4 regions of the Planococcus sp. 11815 genome follow, and region 2 is predicted to be linked to each of the others. Evidence: riboswitches for the same ligand, from Rfam matches in the RefSeq annotation. Region 2 holds a riboswitch; each other region holds the start of a gene.
The links. A riboswitch is a leader RNA that binds a small molecule or an ion and turns the genes downstream of it on or off. The one in region 2 is predicted to bind S-adenosylmethionine.
Positions count from the first base shown of each region.

Region 1: another riboswitch for S-adenosylmethionine. It lies ahead of mtnW (2,3-diketo-5-methylthiopentyl-1-phosphate enolase); the one in region 2 lies ahead of M1Q06_RS11755 (methionine biosynthesis PLP-dependent protein).
Region 3: another riboswitch for S-adenosylmethionine. It lies ahead of M1Q06_RS13910 (O-acetylhomoserine aminocarboxypropyltransferase/cysteine synthase family protein); the one in region 2 lies ahead of M1Q06_RS11755 (methionine biosynthesis PLP-dependent protein).
Region 4: another riboswitch for S-adenosylmethionine. It lies ahead of M1Q06_RS16395 (ABC transporter substrate-binding protein); the one in region 2 lies ahead of M1Q06_RS11755 (methionine biosynthesis PLP-dependent protein).

Region 1 covers NZ_CP096991.1:238,111-246,019, forward strand. The annotation lists gene M1Q06_RS01305 (DUF6115 domain-containing protein) at 1-332, shown strand, start outside; gene M1Q06_RS01310 (YaaR family protein) at 346-780, shown strand; gene M1Q06_RS01315 (PilZ domain-containing protein) at 808-1,158, shown strand; gene M1Q06_RS01320 (1,2-dihydroxy-3-keto-5-methylthiopentene dioxygenase) at 1,270-1,803, opposite strand; gene M1Q06_RS01325 (methylthioribulose 1-phosphate dehydratase) at 1,825-2,439, opposite strand; gene M1Q06_RS01330 (2-hydroxy-3-keto-5-methylthiopentenyl-1-phosphate phosphatase) at 2,436-3,101, opposite strand; gene mtnW (2,3-diketo-5-methylthiopentyl-1-phosphate enolase) at 3,098-4,321, opposite strand; SAM riboswitch class I at 4,392-4,504, opposite strand; SAM riboswitch class I at 4,812-4,965, shown strand; gene mtnK (S-methyl-5-thioribose kinase) at 5,045-6,235, shown strand; gene mtnA (S-methyl-5-thioribose-1-phosphate isomerase) at 6,232-7,293, shown strand; gene M1Q06_RS01350 (sugar ABC transporter substrate-binding protein) at 7,290-7,909, shown strand, end outside.
Region 2 covers NZ_CP096991.1:2,298,807-2,306,715, reverse strand. The annotation lists gene M1Q06_RS11765 (NAD(P)-dependent malic enzyme) at 1-193, shown strand, start outside; gene M1Q06_RS11760 (aminotransferase class I/II-fold pyridoxal phosphate-dependent enzyme) at 337-1,509, opposite strand; gene M1Q06_RS11755 (methionine biosynthesis PLP-dependent protein) at 1,502-2,626, opposite strand; SAM riboswitch class I at 2,703-2,805, opposite strand; gene M1Q06_RS11750 (antibiotic biosynthesis monooxygenase family protein) at 3,003-3,308, shown strand; gene M1Q06_RS11745 (hypothetical protein) at 3,305-3,673, shown strand; gene M1Q06_RS11740 (cobalamin B12-binding domain-containing protein) at 3,678-4,328, shown strand; gene M1Q06_RS11735 (STAS domain-containing protein) at 4,306-5,067, shown strand; gene M1Q06_RS11730 (cation diffusion facilitator family transporter) at 5,213-6,157, shown strand; gene M1Q06_RS11725 (ArsR/SmtB family transcription factor) at 6,337-6,687, shown strand; gene arsC (arsenate reductase (thioredoxin)) at 6,767-7,186, shown strand; gene arsD (arsenite efflux transporter metallochaperone ArsD) at 7,448-7,807, shown strand; gene arsA (arsenical pump-driving ATPase) at 7,820-7,909, shown strand, end outside.
Region 3 covers NZ_CP096991.1:2,773,547-2,781,455, reverse strand. The annotation lists gene pepT (peptidase T) at 1-984, opposite strand, end outside; gene M1Q06_RS13930 (M20 family metallopeptidase) at 1,069-2,274, opposite strand; gene M1Q06_RS13925 (MetQ/NlpA family ABC transporter substrate-binding protein) at 2,339-3,172, opposite strand; gene M1Q06_RS13920 (methionine ABC transporter permease) at 3,259-3,909, opposite strand; gene M1Q06_RS13915 (methionine ABC transporter ATP-binding protein) at 3,899-4,930, opposite strand; SAM riboswitch class I at 5,063-5,175, opposite strand; SAM riboswitch class I at 5,362-5,476, shown strand; gene M1Q06_RS13910 (O-acetylhomoserine aminocarboxypropyltransferase/cysteine synthase family protein) at 5,578-6,867, shown strand; gene metX (homoserine O-acetyltransferase MetX) at 6,880-7,899, shown strand.
Region 4 covers NZ_CP096991.1:3,258,859-3,266,767, forward strand. The annotation lists gene M1Q06_RS16380 (ABC transporter ATP-binding protein) at 1-138, opposite strand, end outside; gene M1Q06_RS16385 (ABC transporter permease) at 152-982, opposite strand; gene M1Q06_RS16390 (ABC transporter permease) at 1,006-1,950, opposite strand; gene M1Q06_RS16395 (ABC transporter substrate-binding protein) at 2,044-3,624, opposite strand; SAM riboswitch class I at 3,905-4,007, opposite strand; gene M1Q06_RS16400 (alpha/beta hydrolase) at 4,108-4,875, opposite strand; gene mmuM (homocysteine S-methyltransferase) at 5,032-5,985, opposite strand; gene M1Q06_RS16410 (amino acid ABC transporter ATP-binding protein) at 6,028-6,765, opposite strand; gene M1Q06_RS16415 (amino acid ABC transporter permease) at 6,765-7,484, opposite strand; gene M1Q06_RS16420 (transporter substrate-binding domain-containing protein) at 7,506-7,909, opposite strand, start outside.

The DNA.
Region 1 (7,909 bases), 1.3 Mb from region 2:
AGCAGGAGTCCGATCGGCTGGAAGCGGCTATGGCGGAATTTATCACAGCCGTCGAACAGGAAAACGATGCCTTATACGACAAATTGATGGATCGGCTGGAGCAAACGGAAGCGAAAATGGCGCAGTTAGAAAAAATGGAAGACCCAGCGCAAGAGCCGAAAAGCGCAGTTCGTTCTGCCGATAAGCCTCCAGTTGAAACAAGCCGGCGCGAGAAAGTCCGTCAGCTGACGAAACAAGGCTTCTCGGCTGCCCATATCGCGAAGCTTCTGGAATTGCCGATCGGCGAAGCGGAAGTCGCCGTCCAATTAGAAAAGAAAAGACAGATTCGATAGGTGGGACATGGAGATGCGCATTGATGCAGCAAGGCCTAGGCCTTCAGAACAACCCAATACGGCAATTGCTAAACCGCCAGGCGGTGCATTTGCAGAGGCCATGAAGCAGTCCCGGACCGAACTCCGGCGAGATGCGCTCACGCCCTTATTCGCGAATGTCGAACAGCGCGGAAAACGCCTGGCTGAACACAGGACTTTGGAAAACTTGGTTGCGTATAAACAATCCATCAAGCAATTCCTTAATGAATCGCTCCGCCATGGGCTCCAGCTAAGCGACCAGACTGCGTCTGGTTTCGGTGACGGGGCGCCGCCTCATCAAATTGTGAAAATCATTGATGAAAAAGTGATTGCGCTTCAGGATCAATTATTAGATAATGAAGTGGAATATATTGGCATACTGGAAACGGTAGGGGAAATAAAAGGCTTGCTGCTCAATTTGTATATGTAACAAGCTTGGGGGAAAGGGAGAAACGATGTGAGCGACAACCGTAGGGAATTTTTTCGCGTGTCTTTTGTCCGCGCGATCAGCGGCAAGGTAGGGGTATCTGAGAAAGAAGAGGTTCTTGTAGATATTTCCAGCCTGAGTGCCGGAGGGCTTGTGTTCGAAGCCTATCTTGATTTCGCGTTGTATGAACAGGTAATCTGTAGCTTTGAATTGTTGGGTGAACCTTTTCAACTGGAAGGAAAAATCATCCGAAAAATAGCTAAAGAGCATAATTTCGAATACGCTGTGCAATTCAATGCCGGACAGCATTCTGTATCGAAACTATTTCAGCAATTGAATACATACCAGATCCGCAAACGAAAAAGCGTATTGAACGATTGAAAATCTCCGTTTTCACTGAATTTTAATCTCCGCAATACCAACAAAATGTTAAGAAAAAGCATAAAAGGCATGCCCCCGTTAACAGGAGGCATGTCTTTTTCGGTTGTTTCTTTAGTTTTTGACGGTTTCGTCCTCGTAGACCGGAACCCATCCTTCCGTGGTGACAAAGATGCGCACGGCGACGACTTTGCGGTCTTCGGCGAGCGTGAAATAATGTGTGATGTTTTCCGGTACGGAAATCAAGTCGCCCGGAGTCAGGTGGACTTCGAAAAAGCGCTCGTCTTTGCCTTGGATGATGAAGACGCCGTGGCCGCTGACGATATAGCGAACTTCATCGTCTGTGTGGATATGCTTGCGTTGGAAGTTTTTCAAAAGCTCGTCCAATTTCGGGTTCGAGTCGGACAAAGATATGACGTCTGCCGCTTTGTAGCCGCGGCGCGCCGAGATGTCATCAATTTCTGAACGGAATGCTTCAAGGATCTGTTCTTTTTCCTCGTCGCTCAAGTCGAATTTCTCGCGCAATGGCTCCGGCAATTTATGGATATCCCAATGCTCGTAGACGACTTCCTGGCTTTCGAGAAATTCGGCAACCTCTTGCTGGGCTTCGATTGTTTCTTCTGTTCCTTGAATTTTAATGATGGCCATGATGAATCTTCCTCTCTTGTTTTAGGATTTGAATTGGCGGAGCGCCAGTTGATATTGAAATAAAAATTCGCTCGCTTCAAGCAGTTTTTTCGCTTCAAAAGCATCTTTCCCCCACACGGTGATGCCGTGGTTACGGATCAGGACGGCGCCTTTATCGGCGTTGACGAAGTTTTGGAATTCATTTGCGAGCCTTGGAATGTCGGCGTAGTTCGGAATGATCGGGATCGTTAGCTTGGCGTCTTGTTCCCATAAGCCGAAAGCTTTGATCAGTTCCTGTCCTTGAAATTGGATGAACCCGCCATCCCCATAGAGCTCGGAGATGACGTTGTTTGCAATGGTATGGACATGCAAACTGCAGCCGGCTGACGTTTCTGAATAAATGGCTTGGTGCAGCAATGTTTCGGCTGAAGGCTTAAGATTGCTATCTTGTGTCGGCTGCCCGTTTTTGTCGACGAGCAGGAAATCTTCGGCTGTTTCTTTGTATTTGTCTTTGCCGCTGGCAGTGACAAGAAATTCGAGCGGCTCATCTGATACTTTGATCGCCAAATTGCCGCTCGTACCCATAAACCAGTCGCGCGCAGCGAGCGATCGCTTCACTTCGGCAAGTTCTTGCCAGCGGGTTTCGTAAGCACTCATGAAATCACCCCTAGCTTGGCGTCGAGAATATCCGTCACGTCGTGGAAGCTTTTGAAGGCTTCATATGCAATGCCGAGCTCCTCGCATTTGTCGATCAGAAAATCCCTGGCGATGACGAGGTCTGCTTGCTTGGCGGCTTGCAGGTCGGTAATCGAATCACCGATGACGATGCTCGTCGATTGCTCCGACATGATGCGACGCATGACGGATGGTTTGCAGCAGCCACAGCCTTGACTGTCACACTGTTCGTCGCAGCCGTGTGGGAAACGGATATGGATCTTGTCATTCGAGAAATCCGCTTCGTTACAATAAATTCCAGCGAATGGACCGTATGGCTCGAGCAATGGATAGACGAAAAAGTCGATGCCTCCGCTGACGATATAGAGCGGGATGTCGTGGCGTTTCGTGTAGGCGACAAAATCGGCGAAGCCTTCACGGATTTCCGCTTGGTCGAGCGTGTAGGCGATGATTTGTTGTTTGGCGGAAGAAGGCAGCAAGGAAAACATTTGCTGGACGCCTTCACGTATGGAAATGCGCTGATCAAGAATTTGATCTTTTATCGGCGACCAACCCGGCGGATCAAACTGTTTCATAATGGCGATCAAATTATCGCGGGAAGTCACCGTTCCGTCGAAGTCGCAAAATATTACCGGTTTGTTCATACGGTCTCACCCCATAATGCTAAAGCTTTTTGTAATTCTTCTTGGTGTTTGGCGGCTTCTGTTAAAGGCTGTCCTTGAAGGGCGGCGTCGATCGCTTGGCGGAATGCTTTTCCGCCGGCAGCAGCGCCGTCCGGATGGCCATGGACGCCGCCTCCGGCATTGATGATGCTGTCGATGCCGTAGTCTTCCAAAAGCAAGGGCACGAGTGCCGGGTGGATGCCGGCAGATGGCACCGGGAAGCTGCGATTTAATGGACTGTTGCTGACTAGTTCGCGCCCGAGCTGCAATGCCGTTTGTTTCTCGAGTGCCACACTGCCGTAAGGGGATGGGAATAAGCTAAAGTCGGCTCCGGCTAGTCGTGTCAGTTTGCCAAGTGCCAGCGCCGTGGAAACGCCGTAAAAATCAGATGACGTGTAGGCGCCGCTGAATGCGGGATGTGCCATCAGCGGGAGTGCCACTTCTTCGTCTTCAGCTAGTTCCTGCAAGACGTCGAATCCGTAGGCATGGACATTGAACAATAAAGCATCCGCCCCGAGTTCACTTGCCCGCCGCGCCTTGTCGCGCAAGCTCGACGTCCGTCCGGATAAATTGACGGCATAGAGCGTGCGATGGCCGGTTTCTGCGTACACTTCGTCCAACACACGACGTGCTGCTAGGATGCGCTTGTCAAACGGCGTCAGCGGGTTGTCGAATAAAATCTCATCGTCTTTCACCAAATCGACGCCGCCGAGTGCCTGTTGACGGAGTTGATCTGATAAATAATCGAGGTCACGTCCGATGACGCCTTTAAAAATGCTCATGGCGAGCGGGCGCCCCGTGACGCCAAGCGTGTCGCGAATGCCGTCAATGCCAAAACGCGGGCCTGGGAACTGGCGGAGCAAGGATTCCTCAAAATCCAAATCAAGTAATTTGATCTCGCCATCGAGCGACAGCTTGCCAAAAACGGTCGTCAGGATGGCTGGCAGATCCGCTGAGAAATTGGCCGCCGGGTAATGGATTTTCAAATGGGCTTGGATGACTCCGTGCTTAGTGGGATGGGTGACGTGCGAGAATTCTTCGACCGACACGACGCGCCCTTTATGCTGTTGCAATTGCTGCTGCTCGAGCAATGGCAAATCGGTCCACGATCCAACCGTCAAACCGAGTGCAATGGCTTCTGCTTTTTTTTCGAATGAACCGGCTTTGCCGAATAATTGATATGTTGCGATAACACCGCTCATGAATAACCCTCCTGCTTAGTGGACATAAAAAAACCTCTTCACAAATAAGAAGAGGTTAAGAATTAACGCCTTCTTATTTCTCAGCCGCTCAATAAGTTGGCTGCAAGAATTAGCACCGTGTCCATGATTGGACCGGTTGCCGGGCTTCGTAGGGCTTGTCCCTCCACCTGCTCTGAATAAGAATAGATTATGAAATTGTTAGTGTTGCAAAGTAATTCTGATTATTTCATGGCAAACGGTATCTGTCAACGGAGAAAATCAAAAATATCTGAAAAATATCCACTTGCCAATTCACGGCGACCAGTCACTAGAGAATGGCATGCCCAAAATATTTGAGAAAAACGCCGAGGTCGCTTGGCGAAATTGACAACCCGAGTAAAGAACTAGTCTTTAGCTGGAAGAATTTCATTTTTTCGAAATATTTTATTGACAATGAATTCCGAATCATGCTAGGATTCGTTTCAGAACTTCATAATGTTGCATAGTAGCACTCTTATCAAGAGCAGGCAGAGGGGAATGGCCCGATGACGCCCAGCAACCGACCGTAATGCCGTTGTGAGACGGGGCGCTTTGGCGCCGGGATTTCGATCCCTTAAGGCACGGTGCTAATTCCATCAGAAATGTACATTTCTGAAAGATAAGAGGCATGGGATCTCTTATTCTGCGCCTCTTTCTTTCGGGAAAGAGGCTTTTTATTATTCTACAGAAAAGAGGCAAATAAATATGACACTTACAGCATCATCTACATACAAAGCATTGACTGAACAAGAAGCGATTCGCTTGGCACAAGAGTTGGACGTATTTGCACCTGAAGCTGCATTGCAAAGTGAAGAAATTGGAGACGGCAACTTGAATTACGTATTCCGCATCAGTGATTCTGCTACAGGGCAAGGGCTCATCATCAAACAAGCCTTGCCTTATGCGAAAGTCGTCGGCGAAAGCTGGCCGCTGACACTTCACCGGGCGACCATTGAAGCGAATGCCTTGAAGCTGCACGGCAAGCTCGCGAAGGAACGTGTGCCGGAAGTTTATGCGACAGATGCTGCGCTTGCTGTCACTGTTATGGAAGACTTATCGCATTTGGCGATTTTACGCAACGGCCTGATCGACGGCAAGCATTACCCGAAGCTCGCGGAACATATCGGCGGCTATTTGGCGCACACTTTGTTCTACACGTCGGATTTCGGCTTGCATCCGTTCGAGAAAAAGCGGCTTGCGGCTGAGTTTTCTAATCCGGAGCTGTGCAAAATCACCGAAGATCTCATTTTCACCGATCCGTTTTTCGATCACGAAACGAATGATTTTGAAGAGCCGTTGCGTGAAGCGGCGCAAGCGATTTGGGGCAACGAGCCACTGAAATTCGAAGTAGCCAAACTGAAGCGCAGCTTTTTGACGGAAGCGGAAGCACTTTTACATGGAGATCTGCACACCGGCAGCATTTTCGTCGACCAGCATGATACGAAGGTCATCGATCCGGAATTCGCCTTCTATGGACCGATCGGTTTTGATATCGGTTTGTTTCTCGCCAATTTGATTGTCCAGGCGATTACGCGAAGCGGCGAAGAGCGCGAACTGATTTTGCATGACATCACTCGCACATGGCAAGAGTTCGAGCAGCAATTTTCAGGTTTATGGGAAAGCGATGGAATCGAAACGTATAAGACGACGGCCGGTTACCGTGAATACGCCATCGGAAAAATCTTTCACGATGCGATCGGCTTTGCTGGGTGTGAATTGATCCGCCGGACGATCGGCTTGGCGCATGTCCGCGACTTGGACGATATCGCAGACGAGGCAACACGAATCGACCGCAAGCGGCAAACCTTGAAAGCCGGGGAAACATTGATTCAAACACGCCTGAGTTATCAGTCCATCGCTGAATTGGAATCGGCAATTAAGGAGTTGAGCAAATGACCATTCCGTTATCGGTCATCTGGAAAGATGAACAACTGACCATTTTGGATCAGCGTCTGCTTCCGCAGGCCGTCCAATATGAAACTCTTGAAACGTTGGAGCAAGTGCACGAAGCGATTTTCCAGCTGAAAGTACGCGGAGCTCCGGCGATCGGCATTGCAGCAGCTTATGGCTTGGCACTCGCGGCAAGACGGCACGAGACGGCAGACATCGAATTGTTTCGTGATCACGTAAAAGAAGATGCCGCCTATCTTATTTCTTCCCGGCCGACAGCAGTCAATCTGGCATGGGCCATCGATCGATTAGTAAAACGGATCGAACAGGCGGGGACGGTGGCACAAGCAAAAGCGCAACTGATTGAAGAAGCGCAGTTGATCCGCGATGAAGACGAAGCGGCATGCCGCAATATCGGCGAACATGCACTCGAGTTACTCGTAGATAAAGAAAAAATCCTGACGATTTGTAATGCCGGATCGATTGCGACAGCCAAATATGGAACCGCACTCGCACCGTTTCATCTCGGCATAGAGCGCGGGCGTGAGTTTGAAGTATACGCATGTGAAACCCGCCCGCTGTTCCAAGGGGCGCGCTTGACCGTTTGGGAATTGCAGCAGGCAGGAGTCGACGTCACGCTCATCACCGACAGTATGGCGGCGCACACGATTGCTGCAAAAGGAATCGAAGCGATTATCGTGGGAGCAGACCGCATTACAGCCAACGGCGACACGGCTAATAAAATCGGTACGCTCAACTTGGCGATTTTAGCACATGTATATGGCATTCCTTTTTATGTAGCGGCACCGGTGTCCACATTCGACCTATCCCTTGATACAGGCAACGCCATCCCAATCGAAGAACGGGCGGCAGAAGAAGTTATTGCTACTGGCACGCAACAAAACGCACCGGACGGAACGAAAGTGTTCAATCCAGCTTTTGATGTCACACCGGCAACATATATTACAGCGATCATCACTGAACGAGGCGTCATCCGTCCAAACGATAAACAAACAATCGAGACACAGCTTTATGCGGTGCCATCAAAAGGAGAAATGATATGAAAAACAAATCAGCATGGTTCATTTTATTTGGTTTAGTGTTCGCTATCTTACTTTCAGGATGTCAGCCAAAAGGTGAGGCGACCGCAGAGGAAACGGCTCCAGACGACCAGCAAGCGGCAGCGGACCATCCACTCACAGGCAAGAAAATCGCACTCATCATGCAGCAGAATCTCGGAACTTTTTCTGCACAGTATATTGCCGGTGTAGAAGAGCAAGTGGAAAAATTCGGCGGCAGCGTGACGGTCTTTACTTCAGACGGTGACCTCGCGAAAATGGCCTCCAATCTGGATGCATCGATCAACCAAGAATTCGATGCCATTTTGATTGACCACGGAACGAAAGAAGCGTTGAATCAAGGCGTTGGACGGGCGGTGGAACAAGACATCCCAGTCGTCGCTTTTGATGCAGGTGTGGATGTCGGTGGCGTAGTGTCGCTCGAACAGGGCGATCAGTTGATGGCAGAGTTGACGCTTGAAAAATTAGCTGCAGACCACGGTGGGGAAGCGAATATCGTCAAAATCTGGACAGCCGGTTTTGCGCCGATGGAACGTCGCCAACTAGCATACGAACAGTTTCTCACTAACAATCCAGGCATTCAGGAAGTGACGGCGTTTGG
Region 2 (7,909 bases):
GATGAAAATCGCGGCAGTTGAAGCGATCGCCGCCTTGATCGCCACCCATGAACTTCACGAAGATTATGTGATACCGAAGCCGTTCGATCCGCGTGTGGCACAGGCGGTCGCCGAAGCAGTCGCTAGGGCTGCCGAAGAAACGGGCGTTGCCAAAGTATCGCTCAAAGAGCCTGCCCAGCAGATTGTCTTATAATAAATAGAAGAAAGCCTGAATTCCCTCCCCCTGGAATTCAGGCTTTCTTAGGTTTAGTGGCGGTAGGATGCAAAGGCATGAAAAAAGACCGTCCGACCCATCAGCTTGATGACGAGTCGGACGGTCTTTTTGAATGAACAAAATTAATCGGCGACGCTGAGCCCTTTGGCGATCGCAATTTTTTCGAGTGCTTGGCTGAAGTCGTTGATCAAGTCATCGGGATGCTCGAGTCCTGCGGAAAAGCGCAGAAGCCCATCGGTGATGCCGCGCTTTTCGCGTTCAGCGGGCGGCATTGCGGCATGGGACATCGTGGCCGGATAGGACAAGATCGATTCGACGGCGCCGAGGCTGACGGCGAACACAGGGATTTCCAAAGCATCTACGAGAATGCGGGCGGCGTCCTTATCCGCCAGGCGGAATGACAACACACAGCCTGCGTGGCTTGCTTGGCGGCTATGGATCGGATTTCCGGGATGGAATGAGAAGCCGGGATAATAGACTTCTTCGACAAGCGGGTGCCTATGCAGATACTCGGCAATGCGGGCGGTCGTCTCGCCGGATTGTTTTGTGCGGGCGCCGAGCGTTTTGATGCCTTGGATCAATGTATAGGAATCCTGTGCGCCGAGCACAGATCCGAATGTATTTTGGATGAATGCCAATTGTTCGCCGAGGCCGGCATCTTTTGTCACCGCAAGGCCGGCCGTGATGTCACTATGGCCAGACAGGAACTTCGTCGCGCTGTGGAGCACGATATCCGCGCCGAGTTCAAGCGGGTTTTGGTAAAGCGGCGTCATAAAAGTATTGTCGACGAAAGTCATGGCGTCGTTTGCTTTCGCCAGTTTAGCAGCCATTTCAATATCGGTGATTTTCATGACGGGATTGGAAGGCGTTTCAATGTAGACCACTTTCGTGTTCGGCTGGAACGCTGCGGCCACTTCGCCAAGGTCGGTCATGTCGACGAATGTATAATCGACTTTGAATTTTTCCAGCACTTCCGTAATGAAGCGATAAGTGCCGCCGTAAACGTCTTCCGAGACCAGCACATGGTCGCCGGCTTTCAACAGCATGAAGGCCGATGAGATGGCTGCCATGCCGGAAGAAAAGGCCAAGCCCCGCGCGCCGCCTTCAAGTTTGGCGATCGTTTCTTCAAGCGATTTGCGCGTCGGGTTGCCGGAGCGGCTGTAATCAAACGGCCCGAACGAATCGATGCTTTCCTGATGGAAAGTCGATGATAAATAGATCGGCACATTGACTGCGCCTGTTAATGGATCGATGCCTGCTGAATGGATCAATTTGGTCTCGCGTCGTTCACTCATGGGAAACGACCTCCTTTTCCAGTTTGGCCAAGGCTTGTGACAAATCAGCGATCAAATCTTCTGCCTGCTCGACGCCTACAGAGAAGCGGAGCAGGCGGTTACAGACGCCACGTGCCGTGCGTTCTGCAACCGGCATATCGGCATGGGTCTGGGTCGCGGGATACGTGATGAAACTTTCCACGCCGCCGAGGCTCTCTGCGAATGTGATGAGCGACAGGCTCTCGAGGAATTCCCCGACCCATTGTTCTTCTCGCAGGCGGAACGACAGCATGCCGCCTTTCCCAGGATACAGCACGTCTGTCACGGTATCTTGAGATTCCAGAAAGCGGGCAAGTTCTTTGGCATTCGCTTCGTGCTGGCGCATACGCAGCGGCAAGGTTTTCAAGCCGCGGATCAACAGCCAGGAATCAAGCGGCGACAGCACAGCGCCGGCTGAGTTGTGGGCGTTGAAAAGCTGCTCGCATAACCCTGCGCCTTTTGCAGCGACGAGGCCTGCGAGCACATCGTTATGGCCGCCGATGTATTTGGTGGCGCTATGGAGTACGATATCGGCGCCGATTTTGAGCGGCTGCTGCAAGAAAGGGGTCAAAAAGGTATTGTCGACGATCAGTAAAAGATTGTGGCGCTTGGCCAGTTGTGCATACAATTCCAAATCGATCTCCTGCATCAACGGGTTGGTCGGCGTTTCAATGAAAATCGCTTTTGTATTGTCAGTGATTTTCGCTTCGGCCGTTTTCGGATCGACGAAGGGATCGTATACGGGACGGATATGGTATTTTTCCTCATATTGTTCCAGCAGACGGTAAGTGCCGCCGTAAATATCTTCAGGAAGCAAAATCTCATCGTTCGGGCGGAACAGGGAAAGGACCAGCTGGATCGCGGCCATTCCAGAGCTGCACGCAAAGCCTGCGTCGCCGCCTTCTAGATTCGCGATCCCTTCTTCGAGGAGCTGGCGTGTCGGATTTTTCGTCCGCGTATAATCATAGCCTGTGGATTTGCCAAGGCCTTCATGTTCGTAGGCGGTAGAAAGATAAATCGGGGGATTGACCGCCCCTGTGCGTTGATCGCTGCGGTTGCCGAGTTGTACCAGGCGTGTTTCTAGGCTATGTTGTGTCATGGTCCTCATCCTTTCAAATCAAAAAGCAGGGGCTTTCTTCTATGATAAGAAGAAAGCCCCTGCCGTATATGCTATCTTCTCATCTACTAGGCTTCACCTATTGGAATTAGCACCGTAACAAACACGTCCGGTTGCTGAGACTTCACAGGGCCAAATCCCTCCATCTCTCTCGATAAGAATCATTTTATATAGTTGTGGTTGGTTGATGTTTTCCATCATACGGCAATTACTTGCGAAATACAAGCGGAATATTGAAAATACTCTTGTAAATGTCCCGAAGGCGCTCGCTTTTATTTCGGAAGCTGAAATGGTATGCTGAGGTATACTTTTATCATGCCCGGCTTATACAAGGCCAGTTGCAAAGGGGTTCTGAATTATGTACATCGTCACATCGACCGTCATTGTGCCGGAAGACAAGGTGCAAGACGTCATAGAAATATACCGAAAACGATCGCGCCGTGTAGACCAGGCGGAAGGCTTCACTTCATTCCGGCTAATCCAAAACACGAAAAAGCGCCATGAACTGACCGTCCACTTGGAATGGCAATCCAAACAGGCCTACATGAACTGGGTCAAGAGCCAGGAGTTCAAGGAGATCCATGATTTGGAGAAGAATTATCCAGACCAGGAACTCGCGGGCATCGTCCCGAAAGTCCATCAATACGAAGTGGTGGCCGAATGAACCAGGAACAAAAACAGCAAATCGCGACCGACACGGCAGACGGTATATACGAAGCGTACCCGAATTTATGGGAACGTTTCGGCGATAAGGGATATGAACATACCGTCAAAGACAATCATCACCACTTGGATTACCTCGAAACCGCGTGGGAGCTGCAAAGCGAGCAATCCTTTCTAGACTATGCACTCTGGCTCGAAACGGTGCTCGTGAGCCGCAATGTCGAAACTGCGCTCATCATCGACAATTTTCAGCGGCTCATCGAAATTGTGCCGCGCTATACCGAAACAACGCAAGGAGATTTCATGCGGGGCTGCCTCGATCGCGCAGTCCGGTTATTGGAGCTCCCTCCACATAAAAGGGGCTGATCAAATGAACGAGTCAACACAGCTTTCGGATCTTTTCCTGCAAGGCCAGGAAGAGGAAGCTTTGAAATACGTCCAGGATTTCCTGGAAAGCCATTCACATGAACAGCTCTACGGCGAACTTTTGACGCCGGCGATGTACCGCATCGGGGAATTATGGGAACAAAATGAAATATCGGTAGCGGAAGAGCACTTGGCAACCGCTGTTTGCGATTTTGTCTTGTCCGCTACGGAACTGCGCAATAAAGATAAGGATGGCCGTAAAAAAGCGATGATCTTTGGGCCAGAAGGCGAAGAGCATTATATCGGGCTCAAGATGGTCGCGGCGATGTTCCGTGAAGAGGGCTATGATGTCCGCTATATGGGGCCAAATTTGCCGCTCGATTCAGCACTCGAATTGGCCGGTGACTGGCAGCCCGATGTTGTGGCATTGTCGGGTGCACTTGCACACCGCTTGCCGGTTTTGAAAACCTACGCCGAAGCTTTCTCTAAGGTGGACTCAAATCCAGCCGTCCTGATTGGCGGCAGGGCTGTCACTTTGTCGAGCTTTGCGGATTTGCGCATAAAAGGAGCGGTCGTCGTCCGGGAACTTGGTGCGCTCAGGGAATGGATCCGTACTGGAAAGGGGTCGAACGATGACACGCTCTCCACTGGCTGAATGGCCGCTTCCGGCTTTTCAATTGAACAATAGCTTTGCGGTCGTCGACTATTCGCATGAGGCAGAACAGCTTTTCGGAAAACCAAAAGGATTTTTTGAATTACTCGATGAAGGCAGCCACGCCAAAGCGGAACGCTTACTGAAAACACGCGGCAGCAAGAAACCAATCGAATTGAATTTCACCACAGCAGCCGGCTTCTTCTTGGCGGACGTCTATTACCGGTGGGATAGCGACTTTTCACTGAATCTTGTACTGGTGCCAAAAGATGAGCAAATGGCTGCCATCACGGCGCAATTGATTCGCTTGCGGGGCCGCTTGAAAGAAACGGATTATGAATTGCTCAAGGAAAAAGAACGGTCGGATGCGCTGCTGGATAAAGTGCGTGAACTTTCCGCACCGTGCATCGCAATCGGCGGAGGCTATGTGCTCATTCCGTTGTTCGGTAATTTGGATGCAAAAAAAGTTGAAGCGATCCGCCCGTATATTGTCACGCGCATCTATGAATACGAAGCCGAAACGGTCGTGATCGATTTGACGGCGATGGGTTCGGTGACGCAAGAAGGCGTCAGTTACCTGGAGTCGCTCGTGCAGACCTTGGGCGTCATGGGGATCGATGCAGTCATCACCGGCGTAAAGCCGGACCATGCCCAAAAATTGCATCTGTTGAAACGGGAAATGAATTTGCGTTTTGAAGCATCACTGGAATCCGTCCTGACAACAGCCTCAGAAAATCAGTGATAAAACCGGCCACGGGAGCCGGTTTTTTTTGGTTAGGAAGCCTAGTGACTGGATGTTTGTTTCATTTTCCATAGGGTATCCGGCGATTTTTCGGGAATACATTTAGAGAAAAGGATTATTAAAAGCTGCAGTGGAGGTGTTGGCGATGGGATCATCACATGATCATTCGCATAGCCGCAATAAAAAAACATTGCTGATCGCCTTTTTGATCATCACCAGTTATATGGTGGTCGAGGCGGTCGGTGGATATTTGACGAACAGCCTAGCGCTACTAGCTGATGCCGGCCATATGCTAAGCGATTCCATTTCGCTCGGTGTCGGCTACCTGGCTTTTTCCATTGGCGAAAAAGCAGCCGACCAAATGAAGACTTACGGCTATAAACGTTTTGAAATTCTGGCGGCAGTCTTTAACGGCGTGACGCTCGTCTTGATTTCGTTCTATATTTTCTATGAAGCCTACCACCGGTTTTCAGATCCACCGGAAATTGCGACTTCAGGAATGTTGGCTATCGCGGTCATCGGCTTGCTCGTCAATATCCTCGTCGCGTGGATCTTGATGCGCGGCGGAGATACGAAAGAAAACTTGAACCTCCGTGCTGCTTTTTTGCATGTCTTAAGTGATTTGCTTGGCTCGGTCGGTGCAATCACGGCAGCCCTTTTGATCATTTTCTTCGGGTGGGCATGGGCAGATCCGCTGGCGAGTGTAGTTGTCGCCATCCTTGTCTTGATCAGCGGCTGGCGCGTAACGAAAGAAGCGGTGCATGTCTTGATGGAAGGCACGCCGAAAAATGTCGACCTGGAGCAAGTAGCGCAAACGATCGAAGCGTTGCCTGGTGTAAAAAGTATCCATGACTTGCATGTATGGAGCATCACGAGCGGAAAAAATGCCATGTCGGGACATGTAGTCGTCAAAGAACATATCTCGTTCAAAGACAGCCAGCAAGTGCTTAGGGATATTGAACATGCGCTGTTGGAGCTGAAAATCGGCCATGTCACTGTCCAATTGGAAAATGAAGACCACCCACATGACGACTCGATTCGCTGCCAAGGGCAAGAAGAGGCTGAAGCGGCAGGGCATCATCATCACTGAAGAAAAGAATCGACCAGTAAGGAGTGGGACCATACCGCTCCTTTTTTCTATGAAAAATACGTGTTGTATATGTTTTATCATCCAGATCACTGCTTGAACATATAAGCATATGCTGATATGCTGTATTTGGTATTACAGTATTTAAGCAAACCTAAGTATAGAAGCGGGGGAATCATCCGATGGAAGTGAAAGCGCGCGAAATAGAAATTGACAAAGCGAGCATGGTGCTGAAGCTATTAGGCGACAAGACGAGATTGTCGATGGTCAAATTGCTCGAAAAAAACGATTGCTGCGTCTGTGAATTCGTGGAAATCTTTAACGTCAGCCAGTCGGCGATCAGCCAGCACTTGCGCAAGCTTCGCGATCTCGGTTTAGTGAAGGAAAAACGCAAGGGGCAATGGATTTTCTATTCATTGAACCAGGACAGTGAATTATACGATATGCTCATGCAAGTCTTGGCATTCATTCCGAACCAGGATGAGCGCATCGAGAGATTGGTGGAGCAGGGATTGCGCATTCGTTGTGAGTAATAGTGATACGGAAAAGGTATCACGTTGAATAAACATAGAGATACTAAAAACCATTCATGGAACAAGGGAGCTAATCAATATGACGAAAAAAACATTGTACTTTTTATGCACGGGCAATTCATGCCGCAGCCAAATGGCGGAAGGCTGGGGGAAAGAAATTTTGGGCGATGACTGGCAAGTATTGAGTGCCGGAATCGAAGCACATGGCTTGAACCCGAACGCCGTAAAAGCGATGAATGAAGTGAATATCGATATTTCGAATCAAACATCTGATGTCATCGACACCGAAATTTTAAACAATGCGGATTTTGTGGTGACACTTTGCGGCGACGCGGCAGATAAATGCCCGATGACGCCGCCTCACGTAAAACGCGACCACTGGGGCTTTACGGATCCGGCGAAAGCGCAAGGTACCGAAGAAGAGAAATGGAAAGTGTTCCAATCGGTACGCGATGATATCGAAGCGCGCATCCGCCATTTCGCTGCAACTGGTGAGTAAGTGAAGTTTCGGGAGGGGGAGATTGCGCTCCAGGCCTTGCTTTCCGGGGGGCGGGCGTCGAGCCTTTGTGGCTTCGCCACATAAGTCTCGCCAGTCCCGCGCGGTCCCCCAGGAGTCAAGGCCTTCCGCTTCATCTCCAATATTAGAATGTTAAATTTTTCAAATCCAGCTGTTCTAAGTTTTGAATAGAGTAAGCATATGTGCAATTCCGTTAGTGTTATTTGATAGAACCAAACTACACAGGTTGAAGGAGAGCTGAATATGAAAAAGGTAGAAATTTTCGATCCGGCGATGTGCTGTTCGACGGGTGTTTGCGGCCCTACTGTGGACCCGGAACTGACGCGCATCGCGTCGGCCGTGTATTCACTCGAGAAAAAGGGCTTTGCAATTTCACGCCATAATTTGACGGATGATCCTGGTGCGTTTGTGGACAATAAACAAGTCAATCAAGTGCTGGTCGAAAAAGGGCCGGACGCGTTGCCAGTTGTGCTGGTCAACGGAGAAGTCGCAAAGATTGCCGAATACCCGACAACAGAAGAATTGGCAGAGTGGTTCGAGACCGCACCGTCCGAATTACATGAAAAGCCGCGTGTGCACGTGTCACTGAACATCAACAACTAAAGGAGCGTTCCTATGTATTCATTGTTCAATCCGAATCAAATGGCCGTCACCCCGTTTCTGTTTTTCACCGGTAAAGGCGGTGTCGGGAAAACTTCGACTGCG
Region 3 (7,909 bases), 470 kb from region 2:
GGGTTCGATTTTTTCGCGCATATTATAGTATTGGTCTTCGAGCTCGAGTTCGATTGCTTGTTCACCGAATTCTTTTTGCAATCCGGCAGCCACTTGTTCCATATGGCGTTTTTTCGCTTCGAATTTGTCTTTATCGAAATCGCGCACAATGTACTGAAGCACCGCTTGTTCGACGGAACCATTGAAGTTGTTCAAGTGGATAAAGCCTTCGTAGCCTTCCGTTTTCTCAGGCACTTCATCAGATGGCATTTCAGCCTGGAAGCGCGTCGCGACCGTAATAGCGTTGACCATTTTGTTTTTGGCGGAACCGGGGTGGACGCTGGTTCCGTGTATGGTCAATTTCGCGCTCGCGGCATTAAAGCTTTCGTATTGAAGCTCGCCAAGCGGGCCGCCGTCCATCGTGTACGCATAGTCGGCGCCGAAACGGGCGACATCGAATTTATGCGGGCCGCGGCCGATTTCCTCATCCGGCGTGAAGCCGACGCGAGTTTTGCCGTGTTCGATTTCCGGGTGTTCGATCAAATATTCCATGGCAGTCATGATTTCGGCAATTCCTGCTTTATTGTCGGCACCGAGCAAAGTCGTGCCGTCTGTCGTGATCAAAGTATGGCCGATGTAATTCTGCAAGGCAGGGAAATCAGCCGTTCTCATCGTCACTTTGTCATTTAATGAAATGTCTTTCCCGTCGTACTTTTCGACGCGCTGCGGGTTGACGCCTTTTCCGGTGAAGTCGGTGGCCGTGTCGACATGTGCCAGAAAGCCGATGACCGGGCGCTGTTCTTCTGTATTCGCCGGCAAAGTGCCGAATAAATAGCCGTGGTCGTCCACTTCGACTTCCTCCAAGCCGATGTTCTTCATTTCTTTTTCCAGTTCAGCGAGCAAATCCCATTGGCCCGGTGTAGAAGGGGTTGCGTCATTTTCAAAATCGGATTGCGTGTCGATTTTGGCGTAGCGAATCAGGCGTTCGATCAATTTTTCGATCATGGTAGAGCCTCCTATGTATGTAATGACTCCATTTTAACACGAAATTCGAAATACATAGAAAAACCAGCGCCGGGGCGCTGGTTTTTAATCTTGTTGTTTGGCGGCGAGTGAGCGGATATGGGCTTGTTTGACTTGCGCCAATAAAGCGTGTTCAGTCAGCAAACGGTAACCTGTTTGCGCCAATGCTTTTGCGCCTTTGATCAAGGCTTCGTCGCCTGCTTTCGAACGGGCGGCTTCGCGGAATTGTTCGGTATGGGCAATGAGGCTTTCAGGGCCGATTTTGATATAGCCGTGGGCAGTCGGCACTTCATAGCTGATATTGCCGGCATCGGTCGAACCGAGTCCGGAAATGCGCGAATCGGCTACTTTGTCGCCCAATGTTTCAAGTTCGGCTTTAAGGATTTCATCGAGCTCAGGCGTGACAACAAGATCCTTCACTTCATTCTGAAAACGTTCGATTTCGACACGGGCGCCTGTCGCTAGGGCAGCGCCTTCAGCGATGGCACGTACTTTTTTCGCCGTCTCGGCTGTTTTTTTCCAAGAATCGCCGCGGATATAGAAGCGGGCAGAGGCGTATTCTGGGATGATATTCGGCGCGTCGCCTCCGTGCGTGATGATGCCATGTACCCGTGCATCATCCGGTAATTGTTGGCGAAGGGCGTTGATGCCGTTGAACAATTGAAGCACGGCATCGAGAGCATTGATGCCTTTTTCAGGAGACCCGGCAGCATGGGCCGGCTTGCCGTAGAAATGAAAACTCAAGGGATCCACAGCAAGTGATGGGCCAGTCACAGCCGAATTGCCTGAAGGGTGAAGCATCAAAGCGGCATCGATCTTTTCGAGCAAACCGTGTTTGACGAAGCTGCCTTTCGCGCTGCCATTCGGCCCGCCTTCTTCGGCGGGGGTGCCGAGGACGACGACGCGCCCGCCGGTCAATTCCAAGGTTTTACTGAGCGCAATCGCGGCTGCGACACTGGTTGTGCCGATAATATTGTGTCCACATGCATGGCCAATGCCCGGCAAAGCATCGTATTCAGCAAGAAACGCGATGGTCGGCCCTGGCTTTTGGCTGTCGCGGACTGCATAAAAGGCGGTGTGGTGGCCAGCGACACCGTCTTCAACCTGGAATCCGGCTTCTTCGAGCAATCCGGTCAAGAGCCCGCTCGCGAACACTTCTTCATTGCCGATTTCAGGATTTTCATGGATAGCATGGCTGATGCGTAAATATTGTGCGCGGTTCTTGTCGATCGATTCGGTGATTGTCTCGCGCGCTTCGCTAATGATGGTCATGTGATCGTCCCCCTCGAATGGATTTCTTTTAATCATGGTCTGTTGCTGCAGTGCCACTGTTTTTTTATTGGTAATCGACTAATTCCTCGACTGAAACAAAAGTCGGGATTTGAGCGCCTTCTGTGTGCTCGATGACAAATTCAGCTGTGTCTTCTTCCTGGTACAATTCGACGATGCGCTGATACGCCTCGTTATCTTCTTCGCCAGCTTGTGCAGCGATCAAGTTGATATAAGGTTTTGCCGTATCGCTTTCACGGGCAATCGGGTCTTCTGTCGGGTTCAATCCAGCATCCACTGCGATGCCGTTATTGACGATGGAAGCAGCGACGTCAGCCATAGCGCGCGGCGTATGGGCGGAAGTCATCGGGACGACTTCAATGTTTTTCGGGTTGTCGATGATGTCTTCTGCTGTTCCCGTCAATCCGGCATCATCGGATAAAGTGATGAGCCCGGATTCATCGAGCAAGAGGAGTGCACGGCCCATGTTGGTCGCTTCATTCGGCATAGCGATTTGGGCTCCTTCAGGAAGTTCTTCGATGGATTCGTATTTGTCGGAATACAAGCCCATCGGCGCAATGACGGTAGAGCCGATCGGTACGATGTCGACATTGTGCTCTTCGACAAATTCATCGAAATACGAGATGGTCTGGAAGGCGTTCAAGTCGAGTTCGCCTTCAGCGAGTGCCAAGTTCGGCGCAACGTAATCCGAGAAGGTGATGATGTCGAGTTCGATGCCTTCTTCAGCGGCTTTGTCGCCGACATAATCCCAAATCGTCGTGTCCGATCCACTGATTCCAAGTGTCACTTTCGTGGTTTCGCCGGCTGAGCTATCGTCGCCACATGCGCCGAGAAGCGCGGCGATGCCTGCTGTTGCAAAAAGAGCTGTAATTTTTTTCACGATGAAATCCTCCAATGGTTTTTTAAAAGTGATTGTGCTGATGAATAAATCGCTTGATTGTATTTAATTGATGTGAATAAAAGGACTTAGCTCCGGCGCACTCTGCGGGACATGAGGTTGCCGAGCGATTGGACGCCTTGGACAAGGACGACCAGAATGGCGACAGTCAAGAGCATGACCAATGTGTCAAAGCGCTGATAGCCGTAAGTGATGGCCAAGTCGCCGAGCCCGCCGCCTCCGATTGCACCTGCCATTGCGGAGGCGCCGATTAAGCCGACGATGGCGATGGTCAATGCCAGGACAAGGGAGCTGAGCGCTTCTGGTATAAGGAAGCGGAAAATGATCTGGCCGGGAGAAGCGCCCATCGCCTGGGCGGCTTCGATGACGCCTTTATCGACTTCGAGCAATGAGTTCTCGATCAGCCGGGCGATGTACGGACCTGCATAAAATACTAATGGGACGATGGCTGCGGCGGTGCCGATCGATGTGCCGACAATGATGCGCGTCAATGGAATGATGGCGACCATCAAGATGATAAACGGAACCGAACGGAAGATATTGATGACGATGTTCAATACGTTAAAGACTGCTTCATTCTCGAGCAGATGCCCTTTTCTCGTGACGACCAGCAAGATGCCGAGCGGCAAGCCGATGAAGAGCGAGAAAACGAATGATGCACCCGTCATGTAAAGGGTTTCCCATAAAGCTTCTAAGATTTGCGATTGATCAACCTGCATGTTGCTGCACCTCCTCTACTTGGATGTTATCGTTTCGGATCGAGGCGAGTGCGCGGTCGATTTCTGCATGAGCGCCGTCGAACTCGACAATCAAGTTGCCGTATGGAATGCCTTGAAGTTCTGTAATGTTACCGAACAACACATTCAAATCGAGCTGGAATTCGCGTGACACCCGTGACATGAATGGCTGGCCGACTGAATTCCCGGTAAACTGCACCCGGTAGATCGGGCGTGTCCCGTCGTTGTGGCGGATCTGCTCAAGCAGCGAAGCCGGCAATTCATCGTTCATGACAGAACGGACGAACCGCTTCGTCGTCGCGTGCTGGGGATTGCTGAACACTTCAAATACGCTGCCTTGCTCGATGACACGGCCTTCTTCAAGAACGGCCACTTTGTCGCAGATTTCCCGGATAACGCCCATCTCGTGAGTGATGAGCAAAATGGTGATGTTGTATTCCTGGTTGATGCGGCGCAGCAGATCCAGTATGGACTGGGTTGTCTGCGGGTCGAGCGCTGATGTTGCTTCATCGCATAGCAGTATTGACGGGTTGGTGGCGAGTGCACGAGCAATACCGATGCGCTGCTTTTGCCCGCCGGATAATTGATCCGGGTATTTTTTCGCTTGGTCGGCAAGCCCGACAAACTCCAATAGTTCTGCCACTTTCCGATCGATTTCCGCTTTCGGGGTCTTGGCCAGAATCAGCGGCATCGCGATATTATGGTGTACGGTCTTCGAGTTCAGCAAATTGAAATGCTGGAAGATCATGCCGATGTCTTTTCGCGTATCGCGGATTTTGCGTGCGCTTAAAGTGGAAATGTCTTCTCCGTGGATGAGCACGCGTCCTGTTGATGGGCGCTCGAGCAAATTCACCGTGCGGATCAATGAGCTTTTCCCCGCGCCGCTAAATCCGATGACGCCGTAAATTTCCCCGGTCTCGACGGTCAAATCGATGCCGTTGAGCGCATGGACTTCCTGCTTGCCGGATACGTAAGTTTTCTTGACTGCTTCAAATTGAATCATGGTGTCCCTCCTGTGGCTGCAAATAACGATTCGAATGAGTGCGAACGAACACTTTCTTGGAATAACAACAAAAAGCCCTCTTTTTTCTTATACGCAAGAAAAAAGAGGGCTCCAAAATATGAAACCATCTCATTCTCATCTTCCAAATGCCGAAACATTTGCAGGAATTAGCACAGTTTTCGCTGATTTGCGAATCTGCTGCCGAAACGTCATAGGGCCTGTCCCTCGGTTTCTCTGGATAAGAAAGTGATGTAAGCTATTCAATTCGTGATTCCTACTCTATTTCGAAATAGAGAAAAAGTCAACAAGTTTGATAAAAAAAGTTTTGCGGAAAATTGCGTTTAATAGTAGTTAAAATTTTTAGAAAAATATGCTTGACTTTAAACCTGGATGTACCCTATACTTTTCCTCAAGCAAAAAATAACTGAATACTCTTATCACGAGAGGCGGAGGGAATAGGCCCTACGATGCCCGGCAACCAACAGGCTCATGTCTGGAAAGGTGCTAAATCCTACAGCGCGCATTTGCGCCGCTGAAAGATAAGAGGAGGCAAATCCGTATATGACGGCCCTCTTCTTTCTGAAGAGGGTCTTTTTATGTCCTCCTCAAAACGAACAAAACTATTACAAAAACAGGAGGAATTGACAATGACAAACTTCAAACCAGAAACTCTTCTATTACACGGTGGCCAAGAACCAGATCCAGTGACAGGCGCTCGCGGCGTACCGGTCCATAAAACGACTTCTTATGTATTCAAAGATACCGAGCACGCACAAAACCTATTTGGCTTGAAAGAAACGGGCAATATCTATTCGCGTATCATGAACCCGACAGTTGATGTATTCGAACAGCGCGTCGCACTTCTTGAAGGCGGGACCGCTGCAGTAGCTTTGTCTTCAGGGATGGCAGCCATTGCATTTTCAGTTTTGAACATTGCGGAAGCGGGAGACGAAATTATCGCCGACAGCAATTTATACGGTGGAACCTATAACCTATTCGCCAACACATTGCCGCGCTATGGCATTAACGTAAAATTCGTCGATGCGACAGATCCTGAAAATTTCCGTGCAGCGATTACCGATAAGACGAAAGCCTTGTTCGGTGAGATCATCGGAAATCCAAGCTTGAACGTGTTCGACGTCGAGCAAGTAGCTAATATCGCACACGAAAACGGGGTTCCGCTGTTGATCGATAATACTTTCGCATCGCCTTTCGTCAGCAATCCGATCGAATTCGGTGCAGACGTGGTCATCCATTCCGCCACGAAATGGATCGGCGGGCACGGAACGACGATCGGCGGCGTAGCGGTTGATGCCGGACGGTTCAACTGGGACAACCCGCGCTTCCCGAATTACACGGAGCCGGATGAAACCTACCATGGCATCCGTTTCGGAATTGATGTGCCGGAAGCGGCATTCGCGACGAAATTACGCGTCCAGCTGTTGCGCGATTTCGGCCCGTCACTCAGTGCGGACAGTGCCCATGCACTGCTTCAGGGACTTGAAACTTTGCACCTCCGGATTCCGCGCCACGCGACGAATGCGCAGAAGGTCGCTGAATATTTGAAAGACCATCCGCAAGTCGAGTGGGTCAATTACCTTGGCCTTGAAGGGCATCCATCCAAGACACTTGCTGATAAATATTTGAAAGACAGCTACGGTTCGATCGTCAACTTCGGCATTAAAGGCGGCAGGGAAGCCGGCCGCAAAGTAATCGATGGCGTTAATTTATGGTCGCACGTGGCGAATGTCGGCGATGCCAAATCATTGATCATCCACCCGGCGTCCACGACACACCAGCAATTGACAGCAGAAGAGTTGAAAAATAGCGGCGTAACGGAAGAATTGATCCGTTTGTCTGTAGGATTGGAAAACCACGAAGATTTAATCGCTGATTTGGAGCAAGCGATCCAAGCGGCAGTACTCGAGAACGCGTAAGGAGGGATTCGGATGACGACAGTATCCATCGGCCAGCTAAAACTTGAATCAGGTCAACTATTGCGTGAAGTGGAATTGGCGTATGAACGCGTCGGGGAAAGTTCCGCGCCGGCGATTCTGGTTTGCCACGCGCTGACGGGCGATCAATATGCAGTGGGTACTGCAGATCAACCGGGTTGGTGGGCGGGGTTGATCGGCCCAGGCAAAGCGGTGGATACTGGACAGTTCCAAGTCATCACGTTCAATGTGCTCGGGGGCTGCAGCGGTTCGACCGGCCCCCTTTCGATCAATCCGGAAACCGGTGAACCTTATCGAGCGTCATTTCCTGAACTGACCATTCGTGACATGGTAAGAGCGGAGCGGAAAGCCCTTGAAGCTTTGGGCATCAACCATTTGGCAGCGGTGATCGGCGGTTCTCTCGGGGGCATGAAAACCTTGGAATGGGCAAAGCTCTATCCAGAGTTTCTGGATACGGCCATTGCACTTGCTGTAACGCCTTATTATGGAGATTATGGCGTTGCATTCAATCACATCGGCATTCAGGCAATCGAAAACGATCCCGAGTTCCAGTCAGGCAATTATCATCAGGAAACCAGGTTGAAAGGATTCGAAATCGCGCGCATGGCCGGCATGGTGACGTACCGGAGCAGCCAATTATTCAATGGCCGCTTCGGTCGTTCACGCTGCGGGGAAGAGTTCGAAGTTCAGTCTTATCTGGATTATCAGGGGCGCAAATTGGCAGGGCGCTTTGACCCGAATAGCTACCTCGTTTTGCTGAAAGCCATGAACACACATGATGTGGAAGAGGCGGAATTAGCCGCCGAGCTGCTCTCAATCTCCTATAGCCACGACTTGTTGTATCCGGGAGAGTTGATGATTCCGTGGGTCGAAAACCAGCCCAATGCAAAATGGGAGAAAATCGAAACGGATTTCGGCCATGACGGGTTCTTGGTGGAATTCGAAAAATGGGCGCACCACGTACAGAATCAATTACAGAAAACGGTGAATGCCAAAAGCCATGTATTAGCATAAACTTGTTCAT
Region 4 (7,909 bases), 960 kb from region 2:
CACGCTTTTGCCGCTCCCCGACTCCCCGACGATGCCGATGGTCTCCCCTTTCTGGATGGAAAAGGACACGCCGTCGACCGCTTTCACGAGGCCGCCCGGTGTATCAAGATGGACATGAAGATTTTCTACTTGCAACATTCGAGTGCCCCCTTTAGGCAAGTTTGGTTTTGCGCTTGCGTTTCGCTTGATGTGGATTAAAACTGTCCCTCAGCCCATCGCCGAGCAAATTCAAAGCCAGAACAGTGATGACGATCGCAAGGCCTGGGAAAATGGAATACCAAGGCGCGATGGTCACGTAGATCTGTGCTTCCTGCAGCATATTGCCCCAGGTCGGCGTTGACGGGTTAACCCCCACGCCGAGAAAGCTGAGCGCCGCTTCCGCTAAAATCGCTTTCGCGAAAATGAAGGTGCTTTGGACGATAACCGGGGACAGAATATTCGGCAATACGTATTTGGCGATGATCACCGCATGGCTCGATCCGGTCGTCTGGGCCGCTTCGATATAGGATTGGTTTTTCACTTGCAGCGTCGCCGAACGGACGACTCTCGCCATGACCGGGAAAAACGCCAGCGTCAAAGCGATGATGATATTGGTGATGCTGCCGCCAAGTGCTGCAACCAGCGCAAGCGCAAGGATGAGTGCCGGAAACGCCAGAAAGCCGTCAATGATTCTCATCAGCACGAAATCCACTTTGCGGAAATAGCCGGAGATTAAGCCAATCACTGTGCCGATTACCGTTGACAGCACCGCAACGATGACGCCGACAGACAAGGACACCCGGGCCGCGACGATGGTCCGCGAGAAAATGTCGCGGCCAAAATCATCCGTGCCGAACCAATGTGCCCCTGAAGGGCCGGTCAAGCGCTGTTCCGGGGAAATCGCGGCCGGAGAGAAAGGCAGCCAGAAACTTGCGGTGAAGGCCGCAAGCGCGACGATCAATAGCATCGCCAGCGCCAGCAAATTCGTTTTCTTAGTAAACATCGGTTTCGTCTCCTTCCAAATGGTCAATCATAGCGGATGCGTGGATCGAGGAATGTGTACAGCAGATCTACCAATAGATTGACGAACACATAAATGCCGGCAATGAACAACACAATTCCCTGTACGACCGGGTAATCGCGGCGGTGGATGGAATCGACCAAGAGCTGGCCGATGCCCGGAATCGTGAACAAAGTTTCGATGATGACTGTGCCGCCGAGCAAGCCGGCCACTGTAGCGCCGAGCACCGTGGTCGTTGGGATCAAGGCATTGATGAAGACATGGCGCATCAATACTTCACGTTCCTTTACGCCTTTCGCGCGCGCCGTTTTGATGTAATCCTGATTGACCGAATCGAGCATGCTGTCGCGCAGCATCCGGGCGATGATGCCCACCTCAACGATCGCCAGTACAAACGATGGCAGCAAAATATGGTGAAGCCATGCATCCGCCCCTTCCGCAAACGGCACATAACCGGCCACCGGAAAGATCGGCAGCGCGACGCCGAAGCCGAGCACCAATAGCGTCGCGAGCCAGAATTCCGGGACCGATACGCCGAACAAGGAAACCGATGTGAAAATCGGGTCCAAGACAGTCTTGCGCAACGCGACGATGAGGATCGCCACCGGAATGGCAATGACGAGCAAAATCACCGTCGACAGCGCCATCAAGCTGAAGGTCGGCCCGAAATTCTCGGCGATCAGCGAGGTCACCGATTGCGAAGAGTAAACGGAAGTTCCGAGATCCCCCGTGATGACTTGTGAAAACCAATTAAAGAATTGGACATACAGCGCTTGGTCTAAGCCCAGTTCACGCTCCAAATCAGCAATCGCTTCCGGTGAACTGTCCTCCCCTAAAATGAGGAACGCCGGGTTGCCGGGAGTCAGATGCACGATCATAAAGACGATTACACTGACGACCAGCATGACGGGAATCACCGACAACAGCCGGCGAATCGTGTAGTTCAGCATTGCTTGTTCCCCCTTCTCCATAAAAGGAAGAAAATCGCCAGCATCGTTCCTGACGATTTTCTTCTCTTAGTTATCCTGTTTGATGGCTCGTCGTTAATTTGTTTTATACGTATTCCAGAAGCGCGGGCCATACCATTCGCTATAGTCGTGGATATCGGTTGTGCGCGCATTCAAGTTCGAGATGTTCGTCACTTTTTCAAACGGCAATTCTTCATACAGCGTTTCGTTCAAGCCGGCGAGGATCTGCTGTCGTTCTTCCTCGGATTCCGCTTGTGCCCACTGGGCGATTTGCTCCTGCCATTTCTCACTGTTATACCAGCCACTGCTGTTCGAATCCTGGCTCAACATGCCTGCCTGGTTCGGCGAGAAGAACGGGGACCATCCGACGACAACGAGATCCCAATTGGAAGCCTCTCCCCATTTCTCAAGGTATGTTGCCCATTCATAGGATTCCAGCTCGACCGCAAAGCCGGCTTCTTCAAGCTGCTGTTCAGCGATCTCGGCAATTTTCTTATAGTCGTTGGAATCGCTCGAGAAGATAATTTTGATCGGCTCGCCGTCGTAGCTGCTTTCTTCCAATAAGCGTTTCGCTTCATCCACATCGTAGGACAGGAAGCCGTCTGTGTTTTCTTCCGAATACAGGGCGGTTTGGTTCGGCGTGAACAAAGCACCGTCCAATTCGTAAAATTCCTCGTTGCCGTATGTTGCTTTGGCAATCGCTTCTTTATCGAGTGCAGCGTTCAATGCCTGGCGTACTTGCAAGTCATCGAAAGGCGCTTCCGATTTATCCGGCGTCAACACCGTATAGCCGTTAGTGGCGGTGCCAGCTTCGATATTCGGCGTGCTTTCGATCACTTCGTACAAATCGAGCGGAACTTCATCGCCGAAATCGTAAAGTCCGGTTTTCAAGCCATTGACCACCACTTGAGGGTCTTTGACGATCTTGAAATGGACCGAATCCACATACGCTTTTTTCTCTCCCGTCAAACCGCTTGTCTCATCGGTTCTAGATGCATAGTCGTCGTATTTGGCCAAGACGATTTCATCGCCGCGCTTCCACGAATCAAACTGGAATGGCCCGGTGCCGATATACTGGTCATGGTCAAGCGGCTTTTCGCCGGCCGCTTCAGCGACCTCTTTCGGCAAGACGACTGCAGCCGATTTCGGGGCAGCCAAGTCAGAAAGCAAAGAACTGTATGCTTTGTTCAATTGAATGGTCAATTGCGAGCCATCTGCTTCCACGGACTCAACGTGGTCGTTGGTGATCTTGCCGACAGATGACACTTTCAGCCAACGTTCGATGGACGCTTTGGCATCTTCTGCCGTTACCGGTTCTCCGTTATGGAAGGTCACGCCTTCACGCAAAGTAATCGTGTAGGTTTTTCCGTCTTCGCTCACTTCATAATCTTCAGCGAGCAGCGGCACTGCTTCAAAATCCTGGTTTAAGGCAAACAAACCTTCATAAATATGCCAGCCGATTTTGCGTGCGGCACTTTCCCCCGTGTACATCCAGTCCAGCGTGTTCGGATCTGCGCCGATCGCCACGTTCAGCTCCCCACCTTCCACTGGTTCTGAATCTCCGTCAGCATTGGACGAACTCGCTTCCCCGCCGGAACAACCGGCCAAACCGATAAGTGCAATTAAACTGATAAGTAAAAAGATGATATTTTTCACGATGTTCCTCCTTATGATTAAAAAAATGATGATGCCTCGATTATGTATGCAATTGCCTAAAAGCCTATCCAAGTTCCCAGATTTTCAATGAAGCGTCGAAGTGTTGATGCGCCAATCTGCCGCTCAAGCTCCGACGGTATTTCGAAAACCATTTGTCCATTGAAGGCACCTCCTTCGCCAAAAATAATTTATCTTACCTGTTTACTTGGTTTTAACGTAATAAAAAAACCCCTTCTTCTTTTCGACAAGAAGAGGAGTGGTTTCATACGTTCGATCGCCTCTCTTATCTCTGTACGCGCGGTACAAGGAATTAGCACAGTGCCGCATTGCGGTCTGCTGCTTTGACGTCTCAGGGCCAGTCCCTCAGTCAATCTCGATAAGATGATTAAATTGTAAAGTTCATGTTAAGGCCCTTGATCCGGCTTGTCAACATTATTTTGAATAAATTGAATTTATTTACATAACGCTGAAATTCGATTTGGTTTACGCTTGCCGTCCTGCCGGAAAAACACTCGACTGTTCGATCCATTCAATGGATTTGGCGACGATGAAATCCAATTCATGGTCCATGGAAGCAATGTGATAGGAATTATGGAGTTCGTGCTTGAACGCGTGTTGCGAACCGACCTTGCCGAGAATATAATCGGTGTTGGCTGGCGGTACGACATGATCTTCAAGCGACTGGAAACACATGACCGGGCAGTGGACTTCGCCGAGCTTTGCGCGGACAGCATCCATATAGCCGAGCAATTGCTGATACGCTTTGACCGGCGCTTGCCCGTAAGTGATTTCCACCGCATCCGCTTTTTTAATGTCGGGCGCATCTTCTGTGACGTAAGCATGGGCCGGGCGGCTGCGGTAAGTTTCAAACTGCGGGATGTCGATCGCCGGATTGATCAACGCGATGCCCTGGATTTCAGAATGGCGGCTGGCCAGATCCAAGCTCAAGGTGCCGCCCATCGATTGCCCGATGACAAAGACCGATGTGCACGATTTTCTGAGTTCGATATAGGCCTGCTCGACACTCCGGAACCAGTCATCATAAGAAAATTGTTGCAGATCCTTGTAATGGGTGCCATGGCCCGGCAGCCGCGGACAGGAAACCGTATAGCCTTGTTCGCCGAGCGCTTCGCCTAATTCCCTGACGCTTTGCGGCGTGCCGAGAAACCCGTGGCACAATAGGATGCCGGTGCTGCCGCCTTTCAGAAAGAAGGCTTCCGCCCCTTGGATGACAGGATATTGTTCGTTCATGCAATCCCTCCTTCAGCTGTTTAAAAATCAGGAGGCCCACTAGCTGCCTCTAATGTGAAGTAATGCGAAAAAAGCTTATTCACATTAGACTATATTTAAAACCTACTTGTCAACTAGGTTTTATAAAATGAACGATCCCCCGCACTAGGCGCTGCTTTAAACTCCCGAACCCTTCCCTTGGCGCGCCCAGCTGGCGATGGCTGCAATATCACTCGGCGACGTGCTGCAACAGCCGCCGATGATGTCAGCTCCTGCTTGATGCCAGGCTTTCGAATTGGCTGAAAACGCACCAGCTGACGGTTCTTCGCTCCAGGTTTTGCTTACCGGATTGTAAGTGGCGCCGGAATTCGGATAGACGATGACCGGTTTGGAAGATGCGCTTTTCACTTCCTGGATCAAGGATTCGATAAACTGCGGAGCTGTGCAATTAATGCCGATTGCCGCCACTTGGGGTTGTTGCTCGAGCCATTTTGCACAATCTGCGATCCGCTCCCCGTTGCTGATATGGAACTCATCTTTCGCGCTGAACGTGAACCAGGCAGACACTTGCGAAAATTCTTCCAGCACGCTCACGATCGCTTTCGCTTCCGCGAGGCACGGTAAAGTTTCGCACGCTAAAATATCCGCTCCTGCTTCCACCAGCACCCGGATGCGTTCTCTATGAAATGCGGCCAATTGCTCTTCGCCAATCGCATAGCCGCCGCGGTATTCAGACCCGTCCGATAAAAACGCGCCGTATGGGCCGACTGATGCCGCCACTAAAGGCTTCGGCCTGTTCGAGCGATCCGCTGCAGCGCCCCAAAACTCGTCGCGCGCTTGTGTTGCCAACTCGACAGACTTCGTGATCAATGCGATCGCTTGTGATTCTGTCAGCCCTCTCTCCTGATAGCCTTCAATGGTCGCCTGGTAACTGGCCGTAATGGCACAATCCGCCCCAGCCTGGAAATAATCCACATGCACTTTCTTGATTAACTCCGGATTTTCCATCAATATTTTCGCTGACCATAAGGAATCATTTAAATTGCATCCATAGTTTTCAAGTTCTGTCGCCATAGCCCCGTCCACGATGAGGACCGGGAACTCGTTCAATATCTGTTCAATCGGGTTCATTCCAAACCATCCTTCCGCTCTCAGTCGTTTCACTTTATTCCCTCAGCCTTGGACGGCTTTCCCTAAAAATTGTCTCGTTCTTTCAACGGCGGGCTCGGTGAAAATTTGCTCAGCCGTGCCTTGCTCGATAATGACGCCGTCTTCCATAAAGATGACGCGGTCCGAAATTTCCCGCGCGAAATTCAATTCATGGGTCACGATGAACATCGTTTTTCCGGTGTCCGCGACGCGGCGGATGGTGGCTAATACTTCATCGACCAGTTCCGGGTCCAATGAAGAAGTCGGTTCGTCGAATAACAGCACTTCCGGGTCCAAAGCCAGCGCACGGGCGATGCCGACACGCTGCTGCTGGCCTCCGGACAATTGCGCAGGGTAATGGCTCAGTTTAGACGACAAGCCGACCTGCTCGAGCATCTCGATGCCTTTCTTGTCAGCAGCGTCTTTTTTCATCCGCTTGACGCTCGTCAAACCGACGGAGACATTTTGCAGCACAGTCAGATTCTTGAACAGGTTGTATTGCTGGAACACCATCCCCGTTGCAGTCCTGAGCGCGAAGATTTCCTTTTTCTTGGCGGTGGCCGCATCCACCCGCTTTCCGCCGATTTCCACGATGCCGCTCGTCGGATCTTCGAGAAGGTTGATGCAGCGCAACAACGTCGACTTCCCGGAACCGCTTGGCCCGAGGACCGCCACCACTTCGCCTTTTTCGACGGTTAAATCGATGCCTTTCAACACATGCTGTCGGTCGTAATATTTATGCAGCTTCTCCAATTTGATCATCAGGCAATCCCTCTTTCATATCTGCGTGCACGCTTCTCGATTTTCACCAATAAGCGCTCGACGGCAATGCATAAGATCCAATAGACGATCGAGACGGCGATATACACTTCAAAGAACGCCAAGCCGCGGGAGCCGAGGATTTTTGCCTGCCCCATGATATCGATGACGCCGATGATGAACACGAGCGAGGTGTCTTTGATGGTGCTGATGAACATATTGCCGAGGTTCGGGATCGCTACCGTCAAGGCCTGCGGGAAGACGATCTTCAGCATCATCTGCACAGGCGTCATGCCGATCGCTTTGGCGGCTTCGAACTGGCCGCGGTCGACCGATTCGATCGCCGAACGGATCGTCTCGGATAAATACGCGCCCAAATTGATGGAAAAGGCCATCAAGGCATAGAATTCCGGAGCGATGCTATTAACGTCCGCCGACTGAAGCCAGCCGTATTCGCTTTGAAGAAAATAAATGATTTTCGGAATCCCGTAAAACACCAGGTAAATCTGCACCAATAACGGCGTCCCCCGGATAAAGGAGATATAGATCGACGTGATGACGCTGAGCACAGGTACTTTGTAGATTTTGATCAATGCCGCAGCCACGCCGATGATTAAACTCAAAAGCAGTGAGCCGACTGCTATGCCGATCGTGATTGGTAGCCTGGAAATAATGGCAGGAAAGCTCTCGATCAAGAAATTCAAGTCCAGTAAATTTTCCATTGTCTCTGTCCTTCCGCTAGCTTATTCAGGGATGTAGTCGCCGCCGGTCCATTTCTCGGACAGTTCGGACAAGGTGCCGTCTTCTTTCAGCTGTTTCAAAATCGGGTCGATCAAGGCTTTCAACTCTTCGCCTTTTTCTTCATCTTTCAAGACGATGCCCATATCGTCATTGACCAAAGGCTGCCCGACAATCTCCACGCCGAGTTCATTCTTTTCCAACACCGCGTTCATCATGATCGGGTCATTGACGTAAGCGTCGACGCGTCCGTTCTGCACATCCTGCAGAATTTCCGACGGGTTGCCGCTTTCGCTGTATTTCAGTTCGATCGGCTCTGCGGCGGTTTCGTTATACTCCTCAAGCAATAAAGTATAGGAATCACCTGCCAAAGCCCCGACCGCTTTTCCTTCCAAATCTTCAATCGTCT